DNA from 3 places in the Lacticaseibacillus parahuelsenbergensis genome. Region 1 is predicted to be linked to each of the others. Evidence: predicted binding sites of a transcription regulator. Region 1 holds the regulator's gene; each other region holds the start of a gene.
What was found. The regulator CtsR, encoded in region 1, represses protease genes until heat stress. The targets are predictions, from matches to a motif close to TTGGTCAAAAAAGGTCAAANA.

Region 1 (6,849 bases):
TGCAAGCAGGAGGTCATCGGTTCGATCCCGTTATCCTCCATTGGCCGTCAGGCCAATTCACCGACGCAAGTCGGCGACTTTGTTCTTTGAAAACTGGATATCATTGTTGTAAATGTTTTAAATTGCCGAGAACACAGCGTATTTGTATGAGTTTCTAATTTAGAAATTCGCATCGCATAACCGCTGACGCAAGTCAGTACAGGTTAAGTTACAAAGGGCGCACGGTGGATGCCTTGGCACTAGGAGCCGATGAAGGACGGAACTAATACCGATATGCTTCGGGGAGCTATAAGTAAGCTTTGATCCGGAGATTTCCGAATGGGGGAACCCAGTACACATCAGTGTATTGCCTGCAAGTGAATTCATAGCTTGTCGGCGGCAGACGCGGGGAACTGAAACATCTCAGTACCCGCAGGAAGAGAAAGAAAACTCGATTCCCATAGTAGCGGCGAGCGAAGTGGGAAGAGCCCAAACCGAGAAGCTTGCTTCTCGGGGTTGTAGGACTGGACATTGGAGTTACCAAAGTTCGACGTAGTCGAAGTCAGCTGGAAAGCTGCGCCATAGAAGGTGAAAGCCCTGTAAGCGAAACGGCGGACCCTCCGTCCAGGATCCTGAGTACGGCGGAACACGTGAAATTCCGTCGGAATCCGGGAGGACCATCTCCCAAGGCTAAATACTCCCTAGTGACCGATAGTGAACCAGTACCGTGAGGGAAAGGTGAAAAGCACCCCGGAAGGGGAGTGAAACAGTTCCTGAAACCGTGTGCCTACAATTAGTCAAAGCCCGTTAAAGGGTAATGGCGTGCCTTTTGTAGAATGAACCGGCGAGTTACGTTTGCCTGCGAGGTTAAGATGAAAAGTCGGAGCCGGAGCGAAAGCGAGTCTGAACAGGGCGAATGAGTAGGCAGATGTAGACCCGAAACCAAGTGACCTACCCATGACCAGGTTGAAGGTGTGGTGAAACACACTGGAGGACCGAACCCATGTATGTTGAAAAATGCTGGGATGAGTTGTGGGTAGCGGTGAAATTCCAAACGAACTTGGAGATAGCTGGTTCTCTCCGAAATAGCTTTAGGGTTAGCCTCGGAGGATGGATCATGGAGGTAGAGCACTGTTTGAACTAGGGGCCCATCAAGGGTTACTGAATTCAGATAAACTCCGAATACCATCGATCTTACTCCGGGAGTCAGACAGTGAGCGATAAGGTCCATTGTCGAAAGGGGAACAGCCCAGATCACCAGTTAAGGTCCCTAAATTTATGCTAAGTGGAAAAGGATGTGGCGTTGCACAGACAACTAGGATGTTGGCTCAGAAGCAGCCACCATTTAAAGAGTGCGTAATAGCTCACTAGTCGAGTGGCACTGCGCCGAAAATATACCGGGGCTAAGCATAATACCGAAACTGTGGGTGCACCCGTCAGGGTGCGCGGTAGGAGAGCGTTCTAAGGGCGTTGAAGGTCGATCGTGAGGACGGCTGGAGCGCTTAGAAGTGAGAATGCCGGCATGAGTAGCGAAAGATCAGTGAGAATCTGATCCACCGTATGACTAAGGTTTCCTGGGGAAGGCTCGTCCTCCCAGGGTTAGTCGGGATCTAAGGCGAGGCCGCAAGGCGTAGTCGATGACAAGCAGGTTGAGATTCCTGCACTAGTTTATTTTGTTTAAGCGATGGAGGGACGCAGGAGGCTAAGGAAAGCGCACGGCTGGAAAAGTGCGTCCAAGCCGCAAGTCTGGTGGCGAGTGAAATGCTTGCGACCATAAGGACAAGCGGTGATGGGGAGCGAAATTAAAGTAGCGAAGTTCCTGATGTCACACTGCCAAGAAAAGCTTCTAGTGAGAAATAAACTACCCGTACCGCAAACCGACACAGGTAGTCGAGGAGAGTATCCTCAGGTGAGCGAGCGAACTCTCGTTAAGGAACTCGGCAAAATGACCCCGTAACTTCGGAAGAAGGGGTGCTGACCGCAAGGTCAGCCGCAGTGAATAGGCCCAAACAACTGTTTATCAAAAACACAGGTCTCTGCTAAATCGAAAGATGATGTATAGGGGCTGACGCCTGCCCGGTGCTGGAAGGTTAAGAGGATGAGTTAGCGCAAGCGAAGCCCAGAATTGAAGCCCCAGTAAACGGCGGCCGTAACTATAACGGTCCTAAGGTAGCGAAATTCCTTGTCGGGTAAGTTCCGACCCGCACGAAAGGCGTAATGATTTGGGCACTGTCTCAACGAGAGACTCGGTGAAATTATAGTACCCGTGAAGATGCGGGTTACCCGCGACAGGACGGAAAGACCCCATGGAGCTTTACTGTAGCTTGATATTGAGTGTTGGTACCGCTTGTACAGGATAGGTAGGAGCCGTAGAGATCGGAACGCTAGTTTCGATGGAGGCGTTGGTGGGATACTACCCTAGCTGTATGAACACTCTAACCCGCGCCACTAATCGTGGCGGGAGACAGTGTCAGGTAGGCAGTTTGACTGGGGCGGTCGCCTCCTAAAATGTAACGGAGGCGCCCAAAGGTTCCCTCAGAATGGTTGGAAATCATTCGCAGAGTGTAAAGGTAGAAGGGAGCTTGACTGCGAGACTGACAAGTCGAGCAGGGACGAAAGTCGGGCTTAGTGATCCGGTGGTTCCGTATGGAAGGGCCATCGCTCAACGGATAAAAGCTACCCTGGGGATAACAGGCTTATCTCCCCCAAGAGTCCACATCGACGGGGAGGTTTGGCACCTCGATGTCGGCTCATCGCATCCTGGGGCTGTAGTCGGTCCCAAGGGTTGGGCTGTTCGCCCATTAAAGCGGTACGCGAGCTGGGTTCAGAACGTCGTGAGACAGTTCGGTCCCTATCCGTCGCGGGCGCAGGAAATTTGAGAGGAGCTGTCCTTAGTACGAGAGGACCGGGATGGACGTTCCGCTGGTGTACCAGTTGTGCCGCCAGGCGCATCGCTGGGTAGCTATGAACGGAAGGGATAAACGCTGAAAGCATCTAAGTGTGAAGCCCCCCTCGAGATGAGATTTCCCATTCCTATATGGAAGTAAGACCCCTGAGAGATGATCAGGTAGATAGGCTGGAAGTGGAAGTGCAGCGATGCATGGAGCGGACCAGTACTAATCGGTCGAGGACTTAACCAAGTAGAGCGTGAGCAGGAGCGCTTAGGAACCGGAGCATAAGCGGGCCTGAGTTCGTTGGCCGGGTTTTGGCCAATGGACTCAGGGTCCTTATGAGGAGGTTTCTGCGACTGCGAACGCGTTTCGATGAAATACGCCGATTCTCAGCAAAGCAAACCAGCAACAATGATAGCCAGTTTTGAGAGCGCAAAGTTCTCATAAGTGTGGTGGCGATAGCAAGAAGGATACACCTGTTCCCATGCCGAACACAGAAGTTAAGCTTCTTCACGCCGAGAGTAGTTGGTGGGAAACTGCCTGCGAGGGTAGGAAGCTGCCACGCTTACATATGGAGGATTAGCTCAGTTGGGAGAGCGTCTGCCTTACAAGCAGAGGGTCACAGGTTCGAGCCCTGTATCCTCCATTGAGCCGTTAGCTCAGTTGGTAGAGCAACTGACTTTTAATCAGTGGGTCGACAGTTCGAGCCTGTCACGGCTCATTTAACCCACCTTTTGCGGGTGTGGCGGAACTGGCAGACGCGCTAGATTTAGGTTCTAGTGGTTTTTGACCGTGGGGGTTCGAGTCCCTTCACCCGCATCGTATCTTGAACGGAATGCTCGGGTCTTTGAAGGCCGCTCCTCGGTCATAATTGAATAGGTTTGATATGCGGAAGTAGTTCAGTGGTAGAACATCACCTTGCCATGGTGGGGGTCGCGGGTTCGAATCCCGTCTTCCGCTTTTCACTTTATGCCGGGGTGGCGGAATTGGCAGACGCACAGGACTTAAAATCCTGCGGTCAGTGATGACCGTACCGGTTCGATCCCGGTCCTCGGCATTTTGTTGAAGCACCCATAGCGCAACTGGATAGAGTGTCTGACTACGAATCAGAAGGTTGTAGGTTCGACTCCTACTGGGTGCATCGTCGATCGCCTATGAAGCTAAGCTGGCGCCGATCAATTTAATATGCGGTATGCGGAAGTAGTTCAGTGGTAGAACATCACCTTGCCATGGTGGGGGTCGCGGGTTCGAATCCCGTCTTCCGCTTTACCGGGAAGTAGCTCAGCTTGGTAGAGCACTACGTTCGGGACGTAGGGGTCGCAAGTTCGAATCTTGTCTTCCCGATTCTTGGATCACGAAAAATCGTGGTCCTTTTTTCGTTTTCAAATGCAGAAATTTGTATAAACTGACCAATGCCAGTATAATGTGTAATAGTCAAGATTGGTCAAAGTCAAAAAGGATTGAACGACATGCAGCGTGAGAATATTTCGGACATTATTGAGGCTTATCTAAAAACGATACTGGCACAGGAGGCCGCCGTTGAAATACGGCGAGCCGAGATTGCGCGTCGTTTTAATTGCGTTCCTTCGCAAATCAATTATGTCATTAAGACCCGGTTCACACCGGCTCGCGGCTACATTGTTGAGAGTAAACGTGGTGGCGGGGGCTACATTCGCATCGTGAAGGTCAAATTGACAGATGATCAGGATTTCATTCAAATCATGCGGCAGCACATTCCCAAGCGCTTGCGGTTACGCGATGCACGTGATTTGATTCAGGAACTGTTTGACAATGGCCTTATTTCCCAGCAATCAGGTAATTTGTTGTTGGCGGTCATGAATCATGAGACTTTGGGCATTCTTGATCAAGGGACAGAAGAGCATTTACGGTCGCGCATGTTCCTTGCATTTTTGGATCGTTTGCGGTATGAAAGATAGAACAGTTTATAATTAGTTTTCTAAAAAGGAGCGTGCTTATGGACAACTTATTTACCCCTAGTGCTAAAAATGTTTTGCTTTTAGCCCAGGAACAAGCGAAGTATTTCCATCATCATGCTGTAGGCACTGAACATTTGCTTATGGCGCTGGTTATGGAAAAAGATGGAATCGCTGGTAAGACGCTGCGTCAGTTAGGGGTCACAGAGAATGATGTCCATGACGAGATCGAGCGCTTCACAGGGTATGGAACTGTTGATGCCGCCGGTCAAGCTAGCGATAGTTATTTGCCTTATTCACCAAAGGGTAAGGAAATTCTGGCGTTTGCCGGCGACGAAGCAAAGCGCTTAGGTGCTTTGAAGATCGGCACCGAGCATATTCTGCTGGGGTTGCTTCGTGAAGACGATATTTTAGCCGCGCGGATTCTCCAGAATCTGGGCCTCAGTCTTTCGAAGACACGACAAATGGTGTTTAAGAAAATGGGCATTGCGGACACCGCTGCCAAACGCCGGCCAATGGCGCGTGGTGGTGCCCGCCAAGATAGCCAAGGGACCCCGACACTTGATGGCCTTGCGCGCGATTTAACCCAAATGGCGCGGGAAAATCGGATGGATCCGGTGGTCGGCCGCGAAAAGGAAGTTCGGCGTCTGATTCAGATTCTGGCCCGGCGCACCAAGAACAACCCAGTGTTGATTGGTGAACCAGGTGTCGGGAAAACCGCGATTGCGGAAGGCTTTGCCGAAAAGATTGTCGCGGGCAAAGTTCCGGATGACATGCTGAATAAGCGACTGATGATGCTTGATATGGGCTCACTGGTTGCAGGCACAAAGTATCGTGGTGAATTTGAAGATCGCCTGAAGAAAATCATTGATGAGATTTATAAAGATGGCAACGTCATTTTGTTCATTGATGAATTGCACACGCTGATCGGTGCCGGGGGTGCTGAAGGGGCCATTGACGCTTCCAACATTCTCAAGCCGGCCTTAGCTCGTGGCGAGTTGCAGTTGATCGGGGCAACAACCTTAGACGAATATCAAAAGTATATTGAAAAAGATGCTGCTTTGGAACGGCGGTTTGCGACCATCCAAGTCGATGAACCAACGGAGGAAGAAGCAGAACAGATTTTGAAAGGGCTGCGTCCACGGTATGAGGCGCATCATGGCGTCACCATTACTGATGAAGCTTTGCATGAAGCAGTTGTTTTGTCCTCACGTTACATTACAACGCGCTTCCTGCCTGACAAGGCGATCGATTTAGTTGACGAAAGTGCTGCCAAGGTACGATTGGACAAAGCTAATGTCGAAACCAAGTCTGACAAGCTTCAGGACGAATTGGCTAAGTTAGTTGCCGACAAAGAAGACGCGATTGATCATCAAGACTTCGAAACAGCGGCTACCATTCGCACCAAGGAAGCGGACGTTAAGGCCAAACTTGCTGATACGCCGGAACCCGTGAACGAAAGTGGCGTTCGAACCGATATCAAAGTGACAGGTGCCGATGTAGCAGAAGTTGTGTCACAATGGACTGGTGTGCCGGTTACCCAGTTGCAAAAGAAGGAGTCCGAACGTTTGGTCAACCTGGAGAAGATTCTCCATCAACGGGTTGTTGGTCAGGATGAAGCTGTTTCCGCAGTTGCACGGGCCATCCGCCGGGCACGTTCTGGATTGAAAGATCCTACCCGCCCAATTGGTTCCTTCATGTTCCTTGGGCCAACTGGTGTCGGGAAAACCGAGCTGGCGAAAGCCCTAGCTGAAGCGATGTTTGGATCAGAGGATGCCATGATTCGGGTTGACATGTCCGAATACATGGAGAAATTCAGCACCAGTCGTCTGATTGGCGCGGCACCAGGTTATGTCGGTTACGATGAAGGCGGCCAGTTGACGGAAAAGGTTCGCAACAAGCCATATTCCGTTGTGCTGCTGGATGAAGTCGAAAAGGCGCATCCGGATGTCTTTAACATTTTGCTTCAAGTCTTGGATGATGGCTACTTGACCGATGCGAAGGGGCGTCGGGTTGATTTCCGTAATACGATTTTGATCATGACC
Region 2 (6,849 bases), 1.4 Mb from region 1:
GGTATGATATAAATGATCAAGAAAGTAGGGAATAATATGTTGAATCGAAAGAGTTTTGGCTTTGACTGGGGGCAGTTCATCACCGGTATTCTGTTTCTGGTTGCTGCTTTTGTGGTCTTACGGTACCCGTTAGCAACATTAAGGACGGTTACCTTTATCTTTGCCGTCGTTGCCATTATTCGAGGGATTGCGGTTCTTGCGGGCTTTTCCACATTGCGCCAGTTTACCGGTAGATTGGCATGGATTTCCTTGATTATGGGGATTTTTGACCTTGTCATTGGCCTGATTTTCTTATTGAATTCTGGCTTAGGCGTGGCGACGATCACCATGATGTTTGCTATCTGGTTCCTGGTCGATTCTGTCGGCTCATTGTTCAATGTCGGCCATCTGCGCGTTGCCGGCACGGGTTGGTTTGTTGTTTATCTGATTCTGGATATTCTGGCGGTCATTGTTTCACTGATGTTGTTCATGCAGCCGGTGATTGCAGCAGTGACGCTGGTGACCTTGTTGGCGATGTTCTTCGTCCTGTTCGGCATCGAGTGTATTGTCATCGCTTTTGCTCGACGCAACATTTAAATTGTCCACCAAAAGTCCGAAGAACCGGTGTTTCTAAGCCGGTTCTTCGGCTTTTTTGATTTCGGGAGTCTGTGATGGTAGGAATGACACGCCCGGAATGTTATACTGGATTGAATATGAGCACAAAGGAGCCTTTTATGACTGAAAGTTTGGATCTTGTTATTATCACTGGGATGTCGGGTGCCGGCAAAACCGTTGCAATGCAGGCGTTTGAAGATTTGGGGTATTTTTGCGTTGATAACATGCCGCCAGCGCTGCTTCCTAAGTTTTGGGAACTCGTTAAGGAATCTGGGAAGATCTCAAAGGTTGCGCTAGTCGTGGATCTGCGTAGTCGGGCCTTTTATGACCAGATTATCGACATGTTGGCTAATCTGGACAACAACGCTTACGTTCATTCGCGCATTTTGTTCTTAGACGCGACGGATGAAGAACTGGTTTCGCGTTACAAGGAAACCCGCCGCTCACATCCCTTGGCAATGGAAGGCCGGTTGATGGACGGCATTAAAAAAGAACGTGTGCTACTAACCGAGTTACGGAATCGGGCGCAAGTCGTGATCGATACCACCACGTTGAGCCCGCGACAGTTACGCGAAAAGATCTTCTTAAACTTCAAAGAAAATAGCGGTCAGCCAGCCTTTCATATTGAAGTCATGTCATTTGGGTTTAAATATGGGCTGCCGATTGATGCGGACATTGTCATGGACGTCCGGTTCCTGCCTAATCCGTTTTACGTCAAGGCTTACCGGCCAAAAACCGGTTTGGATCAGGAAGTTTATGACTATGTAATGGACAATGAAGATGCCGAGAGTTTCTACAACAAATTTTACGATTTGCTGGCTGAGATCATGCCCAAGTATAAAGCCGAAGGGAAGACCAGTGTGACGATCGCGATCGGTTGCACAGGCGGTCAACACCGAAGCGTTGCGTTTGCGGAGCGCATCGGTAAGGCATTTTCGGATGCGTATGCGGTTGATATTACCCATCGGGACATTAAGAAACATAAGGAGACGGTGAATCGTTCATGAGTCGGGAAACTAAATTTATCCGCGTCATTCGCGGGCGGCGTCCTAAAGTCGTCGTGATTGGCGGCGGAACCGGATTGCCGGTTATCTTGCATAGTCTGCATGAACAAGATGCTGACGTAACGGCAATTGTGACGGTTGCCGATGATGGCGGGTCGTCAGGTACCATCCGCAATTATATTAACGTAGTGCCGCCTGGTGATATTCGCAATGTGCTTGTTGCCTTGTCGGAGTTGCCAAGTCTGTATCTGGATATTTTCCAGTACAGATTTAACACGACCGATGCGTTTTTCGCCGGCCATGCGATTGGCAACTTAATCATTGCGGCTTTGTCAGAGATGAAAGGCGGCATTTTCCCGGCGGTTCAGCAACTGAGCGAAATGATGCAGGTGGATGGTCACGTTTATCCTGCCAGCAACACGCCGCTCACACTTAATGCCGAGTTCACAGATGGGACGAGCCTATCCGGTGAATCCGAAATTACCGCTGCCGGTAAGAATATCAAGCATATTTCCGTCTCCGAAACCGATCCGGCTAATGGTGAACCTAAAGCTGTCCATGAAGTCATTGATGCCATTATGGATGCCGATGTGGTTGTGCTGGGGCCCGGCAGTCTGTTTACCAGCATCCTGCCGAACCTGATGATTGGCAATCTGGGTGACGCTGTGAAGAAAACGCAGGCTGAAGTCATCTATATCGTCAACATCATGACGCAGAAAGGCGAAACGCAAAACTTCACCGATGCCGACCATGTTCGGGTTTTGAATGAACAGATGGGCGAGGATTTTGTCGATACCGTTCTCGTCAATATCGAACCGGTCCCCGAGAATTATCTCGATCACCAAAAGTACAACGAAATTCTGACGCCGGTTAAGCATAATTATCAAGGTTTGCGGGATATGGGCTGTCGTGTGATTTCGGAAGATTTTTTGAAGTTGCGTGATCGCGGCGTTTTCCATGATGGCGACAAGGTGGCCAAGGAAATTTTGAATTTGGCTTTTCAAGTGAGCGCAAAAATCCGGAGGTGAGGGCATGGCAAGCTTTGCCAGTATGGTGAAAAAAGAACTGACCCAACTCGAGGTTCATCCTGAACATGCGAAGGCAGAGCTGTCGGCATTGATCCGGATGAACGGCAGCCTGACGTTAATGGCCCATCGGTTTGTGTTAAACATTCAGACTGAAAACCCGGCCATTGCCCGGCGAATTTATAGTTTGATTCGCCAGGTTTACCGGCATGAAGCCAACTTGGTCGTTCATCGCAAAATGAAACTCAAGAAAAATTATCAGTACATTGTCCGCCTGACGGAAGGTGTCAATGATATTCTGTCGGATTTGTCAATTTTGGATCCGACAACGATGGCGATTTCGACGACGGTCCCAGCAACGGTTTTGGAAGAACCACAACGGATGCGTTCGTACTTGCGCGGCGCTTTTTTAGCCGGCGGATCGGTGAATAATCCGGAAACATCGCGCTATCACCTGGAAATTTATTCATTATATGCCGATCACAATGCCGGCATTTTGAAAATGATGAATCATTTCAACCTGAATGCGCGTACCGTCGAACGCCGAAGCGGCTATATTGTTTATTTAAAAGAAGCCGAAAAAATCGCGGATTTCCTGCAGGTGATCGGGGCAACGAATGCGATGCTTAAGTTCGAAGATGTCCGGATTGTGCGCGATATGCGTAACTCGGTGAACCGCCTCGTTAATTGCGAAACGGCGAATATGAACAAAACCATTGATGCGGCCCAGAAACAAATTGAGAATATCAACTATCTTAAAGATCATGTGGGGTTGGATAATCTGCCAACCAAACTGCGCGAAATTGCCGTTTTGCGCTTAGCCCATCCGGATGTCTCGTTGCAGGAGTTGGGTGCCATGGTTCCGGGTGGGACAATTTCGAAGTCAGGCGTCAATCATCGGTTGCGCAAACTCAATCAGATTGCTGAGGGTTACCAGCAACCGGAAGATGCCTAGCAGCTATGATAATTGCAAGATAAGCAAAAAGTCATATTTATAAGATAATGCCTTTGTTTCCTCAAGATAATCGTGTACAATGTAACCGACATCAAGTTATTTGATGTAGGCGTTTGAACGACCCGGCTGCCACTTTTAGGACGCTAAAAACTGTCCGGCAGTGCGCTGGTTGACGAGTGCCACGACAAGAAACATGAGTCAGTTTACATTCGGATTTGCAGTGATGTTATTACCAGATGAAGTGGTAATTGTCACGTTCAGCGGGATACAATTGTTGCTTAGGTTTTAGGAGGAAGCACTATGGTCAAACCGATCACATTAAATGAACAACTTTGTTTTGCAATTTACAAGGCACAGAAACAATATAATCATTTCTATGCTCAGGCATTAGCGCCATTTAAGTTGACTTATCCGCAGTACATTACGTTGCTGTCGCTGTATGAACACGGCACGATGTCGGTTAAGCAGGTGGGCCAAACACTTGAGTTGGACAGCGGTACCTTGACACCGTTAATGAAGCGTCTGGAAAAAGACGGCTGGATCAGCCGCAAACGATCAACCGAAGATGAACGTCGCGTTGATGTTAGCTTGACGCAAAAGGCTTTGGACGCTCGCGACGAGATTTTTGAACATGTTGGCTCCTGCATGGAATTGATGAATTTGCCGCAAACTGAATATGATCGTATCAAGACTGAGGTAACGCGTGTCGATGAGCATCTGAGTGCTATCGCTGACGACGCCTACCCACAAGTCTGAACGATTTTTATAAGGTCAAAGATTGTGATTAAAATCTTTGACCTTATTTGACTTTAGCAGTATACTTAGCACTGTACTTTAAAGAGTGCTAAAAAACGATTTTCAGGAGGTTAGGACATGCTAGTACCTACCGTCGTTGAACAAACCAGTCGTGGCGAACGTGCTTACGACATTTACTCACGTCTATTAAAAGACCGGATCATCATGTTGTCCGGTGAAGTAAACGATCAAATGGCAAACTCTGTCATCGCCCAGTTACTTTTTCTTGATGCACAGGATTCTGAAAAGGATATTTACCTTTACATCAACAGTCCCGGTGGTGTGATCACCAGCGGCTTGGCGATGCTTGATACCATGAACTTCATCAAGTCCGATGTTCAGACTATTGCCATTGGGATGGCTGCATCCATGGCATCTGTCCTGTTAGCCGGTGGCACGAAAGGCAAGCGCTTTGCTTTGCCGAATTCGACCATTTTAATCCATCAGCCTTCAGGTGGTGCCCAAGGTCAGCAAACCGAAATCGAAATTGCGGCCGAAGAAATTTTGAAGACACGTAAAAAGATGAACCAGATCCTGGCCGATGCAACAGGTCAGACAGTTGAGCAAATCAAGAAGGATACTGAACGTGATCACTATATGAGCGCTCAGGAAGCCAAGGATTACGGCTTGATTGATGATATTCTGGTTAATAAGAATAATCAAAAATAAAGGTTTAAACGAATTGGCACACCGCTTTGGTTAGTGGTGTGCTTTTTTCGTGGGAGTGGAAGGACGGGTAGAAGGAATTTGAGGATAACCGCCGAGAATGAATCAGTATAGGCAGTGAAAAAATAAGGTTTGGGGGCAATCCGGTTCCGAAACGCGCTCACAGTCGCAGAAATCTACGTGTAAGGACCTCAAGCCTAAATGGCCAAAGACCAGCCATTTAGGCTTGAGGCCACTTACACTCCGATTTCTAAGCGCTCCTGCTCACGCTCTACAGAAAAGACTTGCAAATTGGCCCCTGATTGAGTAATATAATTAGGTACTTGCGCGGTTAGTGTAATGGATCGCACGTGAGATTCCGGTTCTCGAAATCCGGGTTCGACTCCCGGGCTGCGCAGAATTCCAGTCATATGGAAAATACCGAAAATAGAAAAGTCCGCTATGGCGGGCTTTTTGTTTGCCATAATGTGTTTGTAGGACGCCAATGTCGCTGATCAGCATAGCCTTTTTTAAGCTAAGAAAACGCCAAATGAAATCGCTCCCTCACCAAATGGCAGTTTCGCTTGAAAAATGCTCAAAACAGAACAAACAGTGATGAAAGAACCCATGACTGGCTGTGTGTAGGCTGTTGAAATAGACCGAAATACAGCACATGAAAATTTCATTAGAAGTAAGCCGAAACCCCTGATATCAAAAAGCCGCAGCGAGGTTGTCGAAACTGGTAAATGCCGAACATTTGAATCTTTATAGAAGCAGATGTTCAAACTTAGCCGGTTTTGTGATTACTTTGAGACGATTTAGGCAACAGACTTGCGATAAAGCGGAACCCCTGCTACAATTGGTTTTGTTGGTAAGGGAAAACAGCAAACGTTGGGTTCCTAATTTTTTTCAGCTTGCTGGGTCGGCAAACGACTCGGAGGGACGTGAAATGACCCATTAAAGAAGGACGTGCCTTATGCATACTGAACTTGCGTGGCTCAAAGCGATCGCGCCTGATCTGATGGGCGTCGTCACTAAACGCTATCAGGTCCTTCAATTTATTAACTGGATGGCACCAGTTGGTCGACGAACGTTAGCCGAACAGATGAAGATTTCAGAACGCGCGTTACGTACAGAAACAGATTTTTTGCGCGGACAAGGACTTTTAGAAAGTTCGAAATCTGGCATGGTGTTGACAGCGAAAGGGTTAGAAACTTTTCACGGCCTCGATCATTTGATGAATCAGTTGCTGGGAATCAAAGATGATGAAAAGCGACTGGCAACGCATCTTGGCATTGACCATTGTCTGGTTGTTTCCGGGGATGCGGATCAGAGTAGTCGGGTTCTTGATGAACTTGGCAAAACGTTGAATTCAACCTTACAGTTACTGTTACCACCCGGCCATTTAACGGTTGCCGTTATGGGTGGCACAACGATGGCACATTTAGCCACGCAGTTAACTTTTCAGCTATCTGCGGGCCGTGAACTGTCGTTTGTCCCTGCACGGGGTGGTCTCGGTGAAGCCGTGACCATTCAGGCCAACTCGATTGCGGCTGCAATGGCAGAAGCAACCGATAGCAAGTACCGGGCTTTATATGTTCCTGAGAATCTAAGCTCGGAATCCTATGAATCCTTAATCAAAGAGCCGTCAGTAAGAGATGTGTTAAACCTTATCGACAAAGCTCAGGTAGTAATTCATAGTGTGGGCGATGCGCTGGTCATGGCTAAGCGCCGTGGTATGTCGCCTGATACGATCAGCATGTTGAAAGCCAAGCATGCCGTTGCCGAGGCATTCGGTGTTTTCTACGATGCCAAGGGCAAGGTCGTTTAC
Region 3 (6,849 bases), 800 kb from region 1:
TGGTGAGCGCGTTTTTAAGTGCATCAGAAACTGATCTGTCTTTTACCATTTATGCTTGAGAGGTCCTTACACGCAGGTTTCTGGGCCTGCGAACGCGTTTTATGGAACGTGAGCCTACTTCAGAACAGCTGCAATCTTGCAACATGAATTTTTTCACTCACCGACTCAACCGCGCCTTTTCTTCACGGTGCAAAGCCTCCAACGACTTCCCCGCCGTTTCCGGGACAAAGATAACGACAAACAACAAGGACACAATGTTCGTCACAATGAAGCAAACGAACGTCCAAAACATCCCCATTTGTGCCAAACCAATCGGGAAAAGCACCCCAACCGCAAAATTACCTAACCACAGGAAGAAGGTCGCTGTGCCCATACCAAGGCCGCGCAACTGTTCCGGGAAGATCTCCGACATAAGCAGCCAAGTCATCGGGCTAATCGCTCCTTGGAAGAAGGCCAGAAAGAGCATCATCATCAGAATGGTTGTAAAGGAACGCAGCGGCGATCCTGCCGGCAAACGGGAAGCAAATGTCACACCTGTAATTGCCAGCGACGTACCGATTAAACCAATAATCAATAATGGTCGGCGCGGCACATGTTTAAGTAATTGCATCGTCACAATTGTGGCAGCAACCGCCGTGACGCCATTGGCAATGTTGGCAATCAATGCACTGTTGCGGCCAAATCCGGTCATCTGCAAAATTGATGTTCCATAATACATCATGACATTAATCCCAGCGATTTGTTGGATAACGCCTAAGCCGATACCAATCATCAATAGTCGACGAATCCACTTAACCTTGAGCGCATCAACCGGCTTGACCTTTTTATGTTCTGCACTTTTTGCAATCGTCTGTTTTAAATGTTCAAGCTCATTTGGAACCTCTTGCGGCGTTCGCAAAACCGCAAGACTGGCTTTGGCATCCTGCTGACGACCTTTCATCATTAACCAACGCGGCGACTCGGGAACAAAATGGGTACCGACACCTAGCAAGATAGCCGGAATCACGGCTAAGACGATCATCCACCGCCAAATACCGTGCACATTACCAAAATTCGTCCCTAAAACGGCATTCAAGATGAACGCAAGCAGTTGCCCAGAGACGACCATTAATTCATTTTGGGTCACAAGCCGACCACGCCGATTCGTTGGCGCAATTTCAGCCAGAAAACTAGGAACCAAAACCGAAACACCACCGACTGCCAGCCCCAAGACCATCCGGGCCCCAATCAACCAACCAGCACTAGGCGCTAGTGAAGAAGCGAGTGTGGCGAGAAAAAATAAACCGGCTAATCCGGTAATCAAACGTTTACGCCCATATCGGTCACTAACTCGGCCGACCAACACAGCGCCAAATGCCGCGCCTAACGTTAAACTACTGGTGACCCATCCTTGTAAACCCGGTGCTAATTTAAGTTCACTGGAAATAAACGGCAAAGCGCCATTGATGACGCCGGTATCATAGCCAAAAAGAAGCCCGCCCATTGTCGAAATGAGCGCCACTAGTCGTAACCGAACACGCGCAGTGGAAAAAGCACCAGTCCTGCGCTGCAAGCCTGTTTTTGTTTGATGTTGTAAATACATGCAATTCCCCCTCATTCGGTGAACCACCATACTTACTATCACAGATCTGCATCGCGGCTCGACCTTTTTAGTTTACATAATAACCATACCACTTTTCTGAAAATGCTGCATGTGCACCAGGTAAATACGATCTGCCCAGGCATTGCCGTCTACTTACCAAGCCACTTAAAAGAAATGACAAAGCTCTCGCCAAAGCTTTAAAGCAATTAAAAAAGACCGCCACCCTATTTGGGATGACAGCCTTCTTCAAATCATGACGTCATTACTGACCGGTTGTCTTTTTAACCAAGTCCGCATTTTCGTCATTCGAAATATTTTCATTTAGAGCAACATCGGCCATCTTAGCCATGTCCTCGGTGGAGAGCCGCTTCATCAAGCTGCGCACCTTAAGAACAGAAGTTGCAGACATGGAATATTCGTCAAGTCCCATACCAAGCAGCAACGGAACCATGATCGGATCACCAGCAGCTTCACCACACATGCCAGCCCATTTGCCTTCCTTGTGGGCTGAGTCAATCACATGCTTGACCAACCGGAGGATCGATGGGTTGTATGGTTGATACAGGTAAGAAACATGTTCGTTCCCACGATCAGCCGCCATTGAGTACTGAATTAAATCGTTAGTCCCGATCGAGAAGAAGTCGACATACTTAGCAAACTGATCAGCCAGAACTGCCGCAGCAGGAATTTCGATCATAATGCCAAGCTGAATGTTGTCGGATACCTTAACGCCATCCTTAACCAACTTGTCTTTTTCTTCTGTGAAGATCTGCTTAGCCTGTTTGAACTCGGAAATGGTTGCGATCATCGGGAACATGATCCGCAGATTACCAAATGCAGACGCGCGCAACAAAGCACGTAATTGGGTACGGAAAATATCCTGACGATCAAGACTGATCCGGATCGCACGATAACCTAAGAATGGGTTTTGTTCTTGCGGTAATGGCAGGTACGGCAAATGCTTATCCCCGCCAATATCCATTGTCCGAACAACGACCGGCTTTGGATTCATGGTTTCAAGAACCTTCTTGTAGGCCTCGAACTGATCGTCTTCAGTCGGCAATTCGGAAGAATCCATGTAAAGGAATTCGGTACGATACAGGCCGATACCTTCAGCACCATTTGCCAGCACACCATCAAGATCCTTAGGGGTCCCGATGTTAGCCGCAACATCAAAATGCTTGCCATCAGCCGTCACGGATTTCGCCGTCTTCAGTTGCGCCCATTCAGCCTTTTGCTTGGCAAATGCTTCAGCAGCTTGCTTGAATTTGGCAACCTCATCCGTCGAAGGATCAATGACCACTTCACCAGTCAGACCGTCAACGGAAATCAATTGACCGTTTTGGGCCTTCTTGGTGACGTCATCGGTTCCGACAACAGCAGGAATTTCCAATGAACGCGCCATGATTGCGCTGTGGGCCGTCCGACCACCGATATCAGTGACGAATGCCTTCACATACTTCTTGTTGAGCTGTGCCGTGTCAGAAGGGGTCAAATCGTGAGCCACGATAATGACTTCTTCATCAATCAACGCCGGATTCGGCAATGTACGACCCAACAAATGCGCCATAATACGCTTTGTTACATCGCGAACATCGGCAGCACGTTCCTGCATATATGGATTATCAGTCATGCCTTCAAAGGTCTGAATGAAGAATTCGGAAACTTCCTTCACAGCTTGTTCGGCATTTACTTTTTCGTCCTTGATCTTGGATTCGATCTGACCGGTAAAGTCAGGATCAGCCAAAATCATCATATGGGCATCAAAAACTTGAGCCTCTTCTTCGCCAAGCGATTCAGCGGCCTTTGTACGGATAACCTTTAACTCATCATTACTTTGATCAAGTGCCTGCTTCAGCCGATTGATTTCCTTTGAAGGATCATCAACCGTTTTTTTGTCAAATGATAAATCAGGTTGAACCAGTAAATAGGCCTTCGCTGTGGCGATCCCATCACTAGCAGCGATTCCCTTCAAATGTTCAGCCATTATTCAGCCAAGCCTTCTTTTTTCATAGTATCGGTAATAGCAGCAATTGCGTCTGCTTCGTCGGCACCTTCAGCAGAAATGGTAACATCGGCGCCTTGGCCAACACCCAAACTCATAACACCCATAATGGACTTCAGGTTAACGCTCTTACCTTTATATTCCAAGTTGATGTCTGAGTTGAACTTGCTGGCTGCTTGTACCAACAAGGTTGCCGGACGTGCGTGGATCCCGGTTTCTGCAATAATGTTAAATTCACGTTTTTCCATGACTGATCTGCTCCTTCATATTAACTAGATTTCTAGTGTTTTTCCGAATAGTTTATAGGCACACTAACACCTAAAACAATTCATGTAAACCTTACCATTTTTTGTAGCTTGCCACAAGCGTCACATGAGATTTGACGCTTATTTAGCGGGAATCAACTGACCGGTAATGGTATTCGATGACACCATCGCGTTTGGCCGTCCCCACAATTTCTTCACGATCGGGATAATTTGTCCATGCCGCCCGAAACGCCATGAATGTTTCGGGCGTCACCGTGATCTTGTCACGCTGACCAGTCTTTAACTCATCCATTAAAGCGACATAATCCTGAGTCATCTATTTGCCTCACCTCACTCCATAAGGTTAGCATAAAAGTAGGCATTGAAAAAGCGCTAATGCCTGATATCACTGAAATATTTGGAACTTTTTAGCACTCTTGTGTGTCGAGTGCTTGCATTCTCAACATGAGGGTGTATACTATTGCCATAGGTCAAGAAAGGTCAAACCTTTTTCGACTATATGTGGCACCTATTTAGACAGGAAGGTTGTGACAAAATGTTATGTGAAAACTGTCATAAGAATCCAGCCACTATTCATCTTTCAACCGTTGTTAACGGTACGCGGCAGGAGATCAATCTCTGCCAAAACTGTTATCAATTACTCAAGAAACAAGCAGGAGGAAATATGAATCCAACAAATGCTACTGATCCGTTTGGGTTCGGGAGCTTAGATGATATCTTCCGTGCGATGAATCAGGGAATGGATCGGCCGCAACAGCCTAACGCGCAGATCCCGCCTACTCAGGCAGGACGCGGCGGCAATGGTAACAACGGCCGCAATGGCAATGGTGGTAAGGGATTGCTGGGTCAATTCGGTATTGATCTGACCGAACAGGCACGCAAAGGCCAAATTGATCCGGTCATCGGCCGCGACAAAGAAATCTCGCGGGTGATCGAAATCCTGAATCGCCGGACGAAGAATAATCCGGTTCTGATCGGTGAAGCCGGTGTCGGTAAAACCGCTGTCGTCGAAGGCTTGGCATTGAAGATTGCCAATGGCGACGTACCGGCAAAGCTACAGGATCGTCACGTCATTCGTCTCGATGTCGTTTCCCTTGTTCAAGGAACGGGTATTCGTGGTCAATTCGAGCAGCGGATGCAACAATTGATCGATGAACTCAAACAAAATAAGAACATTATCCTATTTATTGATGAAATTCACGAAATTGTCGGTGCCGGCAACGCTGAAGGCGGCATGGATGCAGGCAATGTTTTGAAACCTGCCCTCGCTCGTGGCGAATTGCAACTGGTTGGCGCAACCACCAGCAACGAGTATCGTCAAATTGAAAAAGATTCCGCGCTTGCTCGGCGACTTCAGCCAGTCATGGTTGAAGAACCTAGCGTTGACGAAACCATTAAAATTCTAAAAGGCTTGCAGCCGCGTTATCAAGACTTCCATCACGTTAAGTACACGGAAGCCGCGATTGAAGCCGCAGCTACACTCAGCAACCGCTACATTCAGGATCGCTTTTTGCCTGACAAGGCCATTGACCTGTTGGATGAAGCCGGTTCTCGCAAGAATCTGACGATTGCGACCGTTGATCCTGAAACGATTAAAACCAAGATTGCGGATGCCGAGAATCAAAAGCAGGCAGCACTGAAACAGGAAGATTACGAAAAAGCCGCCTTCTATCGCGATCAAGTCACGAAATTAGAAGACATGGCCAAGAAGCAATCAAATCTCCCTGAAAATGAAGTGCCAACTGTCACCGAAAAGGACATGGAAAAGATTGTCGAAGAAAAGACCAACATTCCTGTCGGTGAACTGAAAGCACAAGAACAGGCACAGTTGAAGAACCTTGCCAGCGATCTTGAAAAACACGTCATCGGTCAAAACGAGGCGGTTGACAAGGTTGCGCGAGCCATTCGCCGTAACCGGATTGGCTTCAATAAGACCGGCCGGCCAATCGGTTCCTTCCTCTTCGTTGGGCCTACCGGTGTTGGTAAAACCGAGCTGGCCAAGCAGCTGGCCAAAGAACTGTTCGGTTCGGAAGATGCCATGATTCGGTTTGACATGTCGGAGTACATGGAGAAATTCAGCGTCTCCAAACTGATCGGGTCACCGCCAGGCTATGTTGGCTACGAGGAAGCCGGCCAGTTAACTGAAAAAGTTCGTCGGAATCCTTATAGTCTGATTTTGTTAGATGAAATTGAAAAAGCCCATCCCGATGTTATGAACATGTTCCTGCAGATTCTGGATGATGGCCGCTTGACAGATTCGCAAGGCCGTACCGTTTCCTTCAAGGACACCATCATCATCATGACGTCCAACGCCGGATCAACTGACGCCGAGGCTAATGTCGGTTTTGGTGCAACCTTGAGTGGCAAGACGCACAGCGTTCTGGATCAGCTTGGCAATTACTTCAAGCCGGAATTCCTCAACCGGTTCGATGATATTGTTGAATTCAAGCCACTTTCTAAAGATGACTTGTTGAAGATCGTTTCCTTAATGATCACTGACACCAACAATAATCTCAAGAGTCAGGGCCTGACGATTCATGTCACCGATCCGGTCAAAGAGAAGCTGGTCAGCCTGGGTTACAATCCATCCATGGGTGCGCGGCCATTACGGCGGGTTATCCAAGAACAGATTGAAGATCGGGTAGCCGACTTCTATCTGGATCATCCGGATGCCAAGGAACTTGAAGCCCGCATCAGCAATGGTGAAATTACGGTTGGCGAACCAGCCAAAGCCGAAACGCCTTCAAAAACCAGTAAAAAGTAACAACCAGCAAACATCACCCGATCATAACGATCAGGATGATTGATACAAAGACAGAAAGCCCGCGGACAAAATGTTCGCGGGCTTTCGATTGTACATAATATTATTTTTCCTTAAATTGTTTTATAATAAAACCAGTAGGAAGAGAAATGGAGGGCCTGACCATGCGACTAATTAATGTCACCAACAGCTTTAGAAATTTGGTAAGCCAGCAACTAAGCGGCACTGATGCCCG

Region 2: a site for CtsR is predicted at 4,369-4,389, ahead of clpP (ATP-dependent Clp endopeptidase proteolytic subunit ClpP). Genes of this name have one in related genera too.
Region 3: a site for CtsR is predicted at 4,320-4,340, ahead of LACPH_RS08245 (ATP-dependent Clp protease ATP-binding subunit). Genes of this name have one in related genera too.

What each region holds. Positions count from the first base shown of each region.
Region 1 covers NZ_CP132482.1:2,548,220-2,555,068, reverse strand. The annotation lists tRNA gene LACPH_RS11935 (tRNA-Ala) at 1-40, shown strand, start outside; rRNA gene LACPH_RS11930 (23S ribosomal RNA) at 202-3,119, shown strand; rRNA gene rrf (5S ribosomal RNA) at 3,319-3,435, shown strand; tRNA gene LACPH_RS11920 (tRNA-Val) at 3,444-3,516, shown strand; tRNA gene LACPH_RS11915 (tRNA-Lys) at 3,519-3,591, shown strand; tRNA gene LACPH_RS11910 (tRNA-Leu) at 3,607-3,689, shown strand; tRNA gene LACPH_RS11905 (tRNA-Gly) at 3,759-3,830, shown strand; tRNA gene LACPH_RS11900 (tRNA-Leu) at 3,842-3,927, shown strand; tRNA gene LACPH_RS11895 (tRNA-Arg) at 3,938-4,011, shown strand; tRNA gene LACPH_RS11890 (tRNA-Gly) at 4,065-4,136, shown strand; tRNA gene LACPH_RS11885 (tRNA-Pro) at 4,141-4,214, shown strand; gene LACPH_RS11880 (CtsR family transcriptional regulator) at 4,340-4,807, shown strand; gene LACPH_RS11875 (ATP-dependent Clp protease ATP-binding subunit) at 4,846-6,849, shown strand, end outside.
Region 2 covers NZ_CP132482.1:913,656-920,504, forward strand. The annotation lists gene LACPH_RS04410 (HdeD family acid-resistance protein) at 37-576, shown strand; gene rapZ (RNase adapter RapZ) at 714-1,601, shown strand; gene mgfK (gluconeogenesis morphogenetic factor MgfK) at 1,598-2,626, shown strand; gene whiA (DNA-binding protein WhiA) at 2,631-3,578, shown strand; gene LACPH_RS04430 (MarR family winged helix-turn-helix transcriptional regulator) at 3,879-4,334, shown strand; gene clpP (ATP-dependent Clp endopeptidase proteolytic subunit ClpP) at 4,452-5,042, shown strand; tRNA gene LACPH_RS04440 (tRNA-Arg) at 5,365-5,436, shown strand; gene LACPH_RS04445 (sugar-binding transcriptional regulator) at 5,995-6,849, shown strand, end outside.
Region 3 covers NZ_CP132482.1:1,748,749-1,755,597, forward strand. The annotation lists gene LACPH_RS08225 (sugar porter family MFS transporter) at 158-1,582, opposite strand; gene ptsP (phosphoenolpyruvate--protein phosphotransferase) at 1,845-3,569, opposite strand; gene LACPH_RS08235 (phosphocarrier protein HPr) at 3,569-3,835, opposite strand; gene ykzS (protein YkzS) at 3,978-4,169, opposite strand; gene LACPH_RS08245 (ATP-dependent Clp protease ATP-binding subunit) at 4,389-6,617, shown strand; gene LACPH_RS08250 (DUF1827 family protein) at 6,779-6,849, shown strand, end outside.